2 regions of the Streptomyces aureoversilis genome follow, and region 1 is predicted to be linked to the other one. Evidence: riboswitches for the same ligand, from Rfam matches in the RefSeq annotation. Region 1 holds a riboswitch; the other holds the start of a gene.

Region 1 (4,408 bases):
GTCTCTTCCCGTTCCTCTTCTTCCTGCCGCTGCGGTTCCCCGCCTGGGCCGTGCTGCTCTTCTGGTTCGCCCTGCAGTGGGTGGCCGCCCGCGCGGCCGGCGACCGCCCCGGCGTCGCCTACCTCGCCCACGTCGTGGGCTTCGCGCTGGGCTTCCTGTACGCGTGGGCGAGGTATGGACGTGCGACTAGAGTGAAGGCGGGGCTGCCCCCCGACCCCCGATAGGAGCCCGCAGTGATCACTTCGATCGTGCTGATCAAGACCGACGTCGACCGGATCCCCGAGATCGCCGAGCAGATCGCCGCGATCGAGGGCGTGAGCGAGGTGTACTCGGTGACGGGTGCGCACGATCTGATCGCCATGGTGCGGGTGGCCCGGCACGACGACCTCGCGGACGTCATCCCGGGCAGGATCAGCAAGGTCCCGGGCGTCGCCTCGACGGAGACGCACATCGCGTTCCGCACGTACTCCCAGCACGACCTGGAGGCGGCGTTCGCGATCGGCCTGGATGCCTGACGGCACGTCGCAGAAACCACGGATTGCGCCCGCTCGGCACCGCCGGTCACCACCGTCGTCGTGGCTGATCGGCGGTGCCGGAACCGGCGCAACCTGCGATCAAACGTCCCGCCGTCAGGCGACCGGAACGCAGCGCCCGCCCTCGGTCCGGTAGGACCACTTCGCTCCATGGCGGACGAGTTCGCCCACCGCCGTCACGAAGCGCTCCACGTGCTCGTCCGGCGTGCCGGCGCCGAAGCTGACGCGGATCGCGTTCAGGGGCGCGCCCTCGTCGGGCGCACCGCACTCCCCCTCGGCGGTGGAGTCCGCGCCCACCAGCGTCCGGACCAGCGGGTGCGCGCAGAAGAGGCCGTCGCGGACGCCGATCCCGTACTCCGCGGAGAGCGCCGCCGCGAAGTGCGAGCTGTTCCAGCCGTCGACGGTGAAGGACAGGACGCCCACGCTCGGGGCGCCGGGCCCGAAGAGCGAGAGCACCCGTACCCCCGGCACCGCCGCCAGCCCCTCCCGCACCGCGGTGATCAGCTGCCGCTCCCGCTCCGCGAGCCGGTCGAAGCCCGCCTCGGTGAGCGCCTTGCACGCGGACGCGATGGCGTAGGCCCCGATGACGTTGGGCGAGCCGGCCTCGTGCCGGGCGACGCCCTCGTGCCAGTCGACCTCCACCTCGCCGGAGGCGCCCCGCGCGACGCGCCGGCTCGCGCCCCCGCCCGCCAGGTAGGGCTCGGCGTCCCGGAGCCAGTCCGCCCGCCCCGCCAGTACGCCGGCGCCGAAGGGCGCGTAGAGCTTGTGCCCGGAGAAGGCGACCCAGTCGGCGTCCAGTTCCGCGATGTCCACCCGCTGATGGGGGACGAGCTGGGCCGCGTCCACGACGATCCGCGCGCCGTGGGCGTGCGCCGCGGCGGCCAGCTCCCGTACGGGCCACAGCTCGCCGGTCACGTTGGACGCACCGGTCACGCACACGAGCGCGGGACCGTAGGGCTCGCGGGCCGCGAGCGCCTGCTCGAGCGTGTCGACCGCCTGCCCGGGGGTGCGGGGCGCGTCGAGGTAGGTCACCTCGACGTCCGCGCGCCGCTCCCAGGGCAGCAGCGCCGCGTGGTGCTCGGTCTCGAAGACGAACACCCGCGTCCCGGCGGGGAGTACGGCCGCGAGCAGGTTGAGCGAGTCGGTGGTCGAGCGGGTGAAGAGCACCTGGTCGCCGTCCCGGCAGCCGAGGAACGCGGCGACGTCCGCCCGGCTGTTCTCGAAGAGCTCCGTCGACAGCCGGGAGAGGTAGCCCGCGCCGCGGTGCACGCTGCCGTAGTAGGGCGCGTACGCCGCCACGTCGTCCCACACCCGCTGCAGGGCGGGGGCGCTGGCCGCGTAGTCCAGCGCCGCGTAGGTCACCTCTCCGCCGGTCACCAGCGGGACCCGGACATCACACCCGAGAACGGGCAGAGGGGTGCAAACGGACCGGTCGGAGGCAAGGGTGGGGACAGACATGGCGAACTCCCGTAAAAAGGCAGGCGAATTCCACCGCGCGACGGGCGCGGGAAAGGGAAGGAGGGTGCGGGAAAAGGGGCTCTTCGAGCCCTAACGCATTCGCTGAACCACGGAAGGAACTCCCTCGACAACCAGGATCCCTGGCGAGGGACCCGCGCTTGCCGCAGACCTCGCTGCCTGCGACCTGGTCATCACCCGGGGCACCCCGCCACGGAAGGAGGGTTGCCGGACAGCGGGCCGGGGCCGTGTCGCTGTCACTCGTGACCTTGGCCGAGAGTATGGCACAACTGATCGCCGACCGTGAAGGGGCGTCCGTATCACGGACGCCCCTTCACGGCACTACGGCTTCACGGCGCTACGCGTTGCTCGCCAGAGCCCACCGCTCCAGCACCCGCCGGGCCGCCCCGGAGTCGATGGACTCCGCGGCCCGGACCAGCCCGCCCCGGATCTGCTCCGCCAGCGGCTCCTGCGTGGGCGCCAACGCCACCAGCGCCGCGGCGGAGTTGAGGAGCACGGCGTCCCGCACCGGGCCCGTCTCGCCCGCGAGCAGACGCCGCGCGACATCCGCGTTGTACGACGCGTCGGCCCCCCGCAGCGCCTCCACCGGCACCAGGCCGATCCCCACGTCCCGCGGGTCGAAGGACTCCTCGCGGACCCGCCCGCCGGAGACCACCCACACCCGCGACGTGGCGGTCGTGGTCAGCTCGTCGAGGCCGTCGTCGCCGCGGAAGACCAGCGCCGAGGAGCCGCGCTCGGCGAGCACCCCGGCGAGGATCGGGGCCATCCGGGCGTCTGCGACGCCCGTGGCCTGGGCCCGTACCTTCGCGGGGTTGGTCAGCGGGCCGAGCACGTTGAAGGTGGTCCGGATGCCGAGCTCGCGCCGGGCCGCGGCCACGTGCCGCAGGGCCGGGTGGAACTTCACCGCGAAGCAGAGGGTGATGCCGGCCTCCTCGGCCACCTCGGCCACCCGCTTCGGGCTGAGGTCGAGGTTCACGCCCAGCTTCTCCAGTACGTCCGAGGCGCCGCTGGCCGAGGACGCCGCCCGGTTGCCGTGCTTGACGACCTTCACGCCGGTGCCGGCGACGACGATCGAGGACATGGTGGAGATGTTGACGGTCTTGGCGCCGTCGCCGCCGGTGCCGACGATGTCCACGCAGGGGCCGGGCACCTCGATCAGCCGGGCGTGCTCGTACATCGTGCGCACCAGGCCGGAGATCTCGGCGACCGTCTCGCCCTTGGCGCGCAGGGCGACCAGGAAGCCCGCGATCTGCGCGTCGGTGGCCTCGCCGCGCATGATCCGGTCCATGGCCCAGGCGGCGTCGTCGGCGGTGAGGTCACGGCCGGCGAGCAGGGCGTCCAGGAGGCCCGGCCAGGAGGGAGCCACCGCGCTGTCGCCGCCTGCCGGGGTCACAACGTTCATGGTCCACGCTCCTGGTGGTCGGTCCGGAGAGCCGGGTTCGTCCCGGGGTCTGCCCGCCCAGCCTATCCACCCCCGGAGACAGCGAAGAGCCCCGTCCATGCGCTGGACGGGGCTCTCGCTGTGGCGATCAGCGATCAGGGTGGATCGGAGGCGATCCGGGGGATCAGTGGTGGCCGTGGCCGCTCGTGATCTCCTCGTACTCCTCCACGGTGGCCTTGGGGATCTGGGTCCCCTCGCCGTAGAAGCCCTTCGAGAGCTTCACCCGGAGGCGCTGCCCGGCGCCGGCCTTGCGGGCCACGCCGTTCTCGTCGTACTCCGGCTCCAGCTCCAGCGGCTGCGGCTGGTGGTGCGCCGTGAGGGTGTGCATCTGCTCCTGCGAGAGCGGCTCGTGGACCTCGACGAACTCACCGTGCGGCAGGCGCTTGATGATGCCGGACTCGCGTCCGTGCAGCACCTTGTCCCGGTCGCGGCGCTGCAGGCCCATGCAGATCCGGCGGGTGGCGATGAACACCAGGACCGGGATCACGAAGAAGCCGATGCGGACGAACCAGGTGATGGCGTTGATCGACAGGTGGAAGTGGGTGGCCCACAGGTCGTTTCCACCACCGACCAGCATCACGAAGTACGCGGCGATCCAGGCGGCACCGAACGCGGTGCGCGTCGGGGCGTTGCGCGGGCGGTCCAGCAGGTGGTGCTCGCGCTTGTCACCGGTGACCCAGGACTCGATGAACGGCCAGACCGCGATCGCACCGAGCACCAGCGGGAAGATGACCAGCGGGATGAACACGCCCAGGACGAGCGTGTGGCCCCACAGGTTGATCTCCCAGCCCGGCATGACACGGATCAGACCCTCGGCGAAGCCCATGTACCAGTCGGGCTGGGCGCCGGTGGACACCTGGTCCGGGCGGTACGGGCCGATGGCCCAGATCGGGTTGATCGAGGCGATCGCCGCGATGGCCGCGATGATGCCGAAGACCAGGAAGAAGAAGCCACCGGC
Region 2 (4,408 bases), on a different contig from region 1:
GGAACGCGTCGACCGCGGCTGAATGTATCTGCACGGATGCCGTCTGCAACAGGTCACTCGGACGAGAATTCCGGGCATGGCCGATCGAGAAAATCGGCTGAACTCCGGGTATTTCAGGGCAAGTCGGGCCGGGTATAACGCAACCAACCCGGCATTTCGTGCACACACTTCGCGCACAACTTGACGGGTTCTCATATGCGTTCGGCACTGACGCCGGGCGGGGATCGCCTCAACTGTATCGCGCTCAACAGGCGGAATCGCCCCGTCCGCTTTACGGACGGGGCGATTCCGGGGACGTCGTGCGGCAATAACGGAAGAACCCTGTGAAACCTCAGCCGCCCGCGACGGCCGGGATGACGGAGACGGCGGAGCCGTCGGGGGTGGGCGTCTGCAGCCCCTGCTCGAAGCGGACGTCGTCGTCGTTGACGTAGACGTTCACGAACCGCCGCAACTTGCCGGCGTCGTCGAGCACGCGGGCGGCGATGCCGGTGTGGTTCTCCTCCAGGGACCGGAGGACATCGGCAAGGGTCGCACCTTCGGCGGAGACCTCGGCCTTCCCGCCGGTGTAGGTGCGGAGGATGGTGGGGATGCGAACAGTAACGCTCATGGGAAAACCTTCCAGAGAGGTTGTGGGCAGTCGTTCCGTAGGGGCGGAACGGGTGGGCACAACCGGCCCGCAGATGTCAGACGGCAGCAAGACCAGCGGCGCGGAACGCTTCCAACGACGGCCGGATCGTCGCCGTGGGCCCGGCCGCAACGGCGTCGAGGGTCTTCAGCCCGTCGCCCGTATTGAGCACGACGGTCGTGAGCGACGGGTCCAGCAGCCCGCTCTCGATCAGCTTCCGCGTCACGCCGACCGTCACCCCACCCGCCGTCTCGGCAAAAATCCCCTCGGTCCGGGCGAGCAGCCGAATCGCATCGACGATCTCCGGATCGCTCACGTCCTCCACCGCCCCGCCCGTCCGCCGCGCGATGTCCAGCACGTACGGCCCGTCGGCCGGGTTGCCGATGGCGAGGGACTTCGCGATCGTGTCCGGCTTCACCGGCCGCACCACGTCGTGCCCGTCCTTGAACGCGCGGGCGACCGGCGAGCAGCCCTCCGCCTGCGCTCCGAAGATCTTGTACGGGCGGTCCTCGACGAGCCCCAGCGCGACGAGCTCCTTCAGCCCCTTGTCGATCTTCGTGAGCTGCGAGCCCGAGGCGATCGGCACGACGATCTGGTCCGGCAGCCGCCAGCCCAGCTGCTCGCAGATCTCGTAGGCGAGCGTCTTGGACCCTTCGCCGTAGTACGGCCGGAGGTTGACGTTGACGAAGCCCCAGCCCTCCCCCAGCGGGTCGCCGATCAGTTCGCTGCAGAAGCGGTTGACGTCGTCGTACGTGCCCTCGATGCCGACGAGGTCGCCGCCGTAGACCGCGGCCATGACGACCTTCCCGGCCTCCAGGTCGTGCGGGATGAAGACGCACGACTTGAACCCGGCCCGGGCGGCCGCGGCCCCGACCGCACCCGCCAGGTTCCCGGTCGAGGAGCACGACAGCGTCGTGAAGCCGAAGGCGCGGGCGGCCTCGACCGCGATCGCGACGACCCGGTCCTTGAAGGAGTGCGTCGGGTTGCCGGAGTCGTCCTTGACGTACAGGCCGCCCGTCACACCCAGCTCGCGGGCGAGGTTGTCCGCCTTGACGAGCTTGGTGAGGCCGGGGTTGAGGCTGGGCTTGCCCGCGACGTCGGCGGGGACGGGCAGCAGGGGGGCGTAGCGCCAGATGTTCGCGGGGCCGCCCTCGATGCGCTTGCGCAAGGCCTCGGGGTCGCCGGCCGGCAGCTCGTAGGCGACTTCGAGGGGGCCGAAGCACAGGGCGCAGGCGAAGATGGGACCGAGGTCGAAGCGCTCTCCGCACTCGCGGCAGGAGAGTGCCGCGGCGGGTCCGAGGTCCACAGAAGTGGTAGAGGGTTCAACAGACTGCACAGCCATGGAGGCGAGGCCCTTTCTCCTCATCTTCCTCGCGGCGTACGTCGCCACGAGACGGAATTGGCACCTTCCCCGCCGGGAGCCTCGCCGCGTGAACGGTGAGACCGGCTGGAGGGTTGCCGGGGCTTCAACGGGCCGTGTCCCTCTGCCCCTCTGGATGAGCGGTATGGCACTGGGCGTGGCCCAGGCGTTTGTGCACGCGACGACCCCCGACATAGGACGGCGGTCCGCGTTGTTCAAGACTGTAACGGAAGGGACGGCCCGTTGAGAGGGGCGTCCGCACCGCGAGATGCATCACAGAACGCGTCACAGAACGCGTCGCACAACGTCCGTGAGACAGGGAGTCGTACACGTGCTGGAAGAGGTGGAGCGCTGGCTGGCCGAGCGGTCCTGGTCCGCTGCCGATCGTCCGCTCGACGTGCTTCTGGCCGCCAAACGGGACTCCGGCACCACGGTGAGCGTCGTCCTGCCGGCGCTGAACGAGGAACCGACGGTCGGCACCATCGTGGCGACGATCCGCCGCGAGCTGATGTCGGCCGCGGTGCCGCTGGTGGACGAGCTGGTGGTGGTCGACTCGGGCTCCACGGACCGCACGGCCGAGGTCGCCGCGGCGGCCGGGGCGCGCGTGGTGCACCGGGACGAGGTGCTGCCGAGCCTGCCCGCGCTGCCGGGCAAGGGCGAGGTGCTGTGGCGCTCCCTGCTGGCGACGACCGGCGACATCGTCTGCTTCGTGGACGCCGACCTGCGCGAGTTCTCGGCGGACTTCGTGTCGGGGATCGTGGGCCCGCTGCTGACCGACCCGGGCGTGCACTTCGTCAAGGCGATGTACGACCGCCCGCTGGGCGAGGCCGTCGGCCAGGGCGGCCGGGTGACCGAGCTCGTGGCCCGTCCCCTGCTGAACCTGCACTGGCCGCAGCTGGCCGGTTTCGTGCAGCCGCTCGGCGGCGAGTACGCGGCCCGCCGTTCCCTGCTGGAGCAGCTGCCGTTCCCCGTCGGCTACGGCGTGGAGCTGGGCCTTCTGGTGGACGCGCTGCACACGGTCGGGCTGGGGGCGCTGGCCCAGGTGGACGTGGGCGTGCGCAAGCACCGCCACCAGGACGGGCGGGCGCTGGGCCGGATGGCCGCCGCCATCTACCGCACCGCGCAGCTCCGGCTGGCCCGGGGGCACCTGGTGCGACCTGCGCTGACGCAGTTCGAACGAACCCCGGAGGGCTTCGTTCCGCGGACGTACGCGGTGGACACGGAGGAGCGGCCGCCGATGGCCGGAATACCCGAGTACGCACAGCGGCACGCCGCGTAAGCGTACGTTTGAGCGGTTCTTCCCGTGGCAAGGCTGGCCACATGGTCGCTGAGCACGTGCCCACCGCATCGATCGCCGCCGCGCCGATCGTCGTCGCCTCCAACCGCGGACCGGTCTCGTACCGGCGCAGCGAGGACGGCACCCTCGTGGCCGGGCGCGGCGGCGGCGGGCTGGTCTCCGGGCTCAGCTCGATACAGCGCGACGCCGAGGGCGGGGCAGCGGTGTGGGTGTGCGCGGCCCTGGGCGAGGGCGACCGCGAGGCGGCCCGCGCCGCCGGCCGAAGACTCGCCACGGGCGACACCGGCGGCCATCAGGTGCGGATGCTCGACATCCCGCCGGACACCTTCGCCGCCGCGTACAACGGCATCGCCAACTCCGTGCTGTGGTTCGTGCACCACATGCTCTACCAGACGCCCCTGGAGCCCTCCTTCGACCGGGACTTCCGTGTGCAGTGGGCGGCCTACGAGGAGTACAACGCGGCGTTCGCGGACGCCGTCGCCGAGGAGGCCGCGCAGGGCGCCGCGGTGCTCGTCCAGGACTATCACCTGGCGCTCGTGCCGGGCCTGCTCCGGGCGCGCCGCCCCGACCTGCGCATCGGCCACTTCTCGCACACCCCGTGGGCCCCGCCGGACTACTTCCGGATGCTGCCGGACGACGTGGCCGGGCAGTTGCTGCGCGGTGTGCTCGGCGGCGACCGGGCCGGCTTCCTGACCCTGCGCTGGGCCGAGGCCTTCGCCGCGTGCTGCGCGGACGTGCTGGGCGCGGAGGTCGTGCGGGACGGCGAGGGGCGCGCCGCCGGGGTGCGCTTCGAGGGGCGGACGACGCGGCTGGGCGTGCACGGCCTCGGCGCCGACGGGGACTTCCTGCGCGAGCGGGCGCACCGGGCGGACGTGGAGGAGCGCATGGCGGCGCTCCGGTCGCAGATCGGCCCGGGCCGCAGGGCGATCGTGCGCGTGGACCGCACGGAGCTGTCCAAGAACATCGTGCGCGGGCTGTACGCGTACCGGCGGCTGCTGGAGGATCACCCGCAGTGGCGCGGCAAGGTCGTGCACGTCGCCTTCGCCTACCCCTCCCGGCAGGACCTCGCCGTCTACCGCGACTACACCGCCGAGGTGGAGCGGGTCGCCCGCGGGATCAACGCCGA

What was found. Region 1 has a riboswitch for S-adenosylmethionine ahead of ACFPP6_RS17105 (aminotransferase class V-fold PLP-dependent enzyme). Riboswitches for the same ligand answer to the same signal wherever they lie in the genome.
Region 2: it holds a riboswitch for S-adenosylmethionine, as region 1 does, so the genes downstream of both, thrC (threonine synthase) here and ACFPP6_RS17105 (aminotransferase class V-fold PLP-dependent enzyme) in region 1, are expected to answer to the same signal.

The regions. Positions count from the first base shown of each region.
Region 1 is NZ_JBHSKJ010000009.1:5,966-10,373, reverse strand. Features, by position in the region: gene ACFPP6_RS17115 (rhomboid family intramembrane serine protease) at 1-224, shown strand, start outside; gene ACFPP6_RS17110 (Lrp/AsnC family transcriptional regulator) at 234-515, shown strand; gene ACFPP6_RS17105 (aminotransferase class V-fold PLP-dependent enzyme) at 630-1,991, opposite strand; SAM riboswitch class IV at 2,141-2,257, opposite strand; gene trpD (anthranilate phosphoribosyltransferase) at 2,347-3,411, opposite strand; gene qcrB (cytochrome bc1 complex cytochrome b subunit) at 3,575-4,408, opposite strand, start outside.
Region 2 is NZ_JBHSKJ010000006.1:259,806-264,213, forward strand. Features, by position in the region: gene ACFPP6_RS13190 (ubiquitin-like small modifier protein 1) at 332-607, opposite strand; gene thrC (threonine synthase) at 684-1,991, opposite strand; SAM riboswitch class I at 1,985-2,128, opposite strand; gene ACFPP6_RS13200 (glucosyl-3-phosphoglycerate synthase) at 2,317-3,264, shown strand; gene ACFPP6_RS13205 (alpha,alpha-trehalose-phosphate synthase (UDP-forming)) at 3,306-4,408, shown strand, end outside.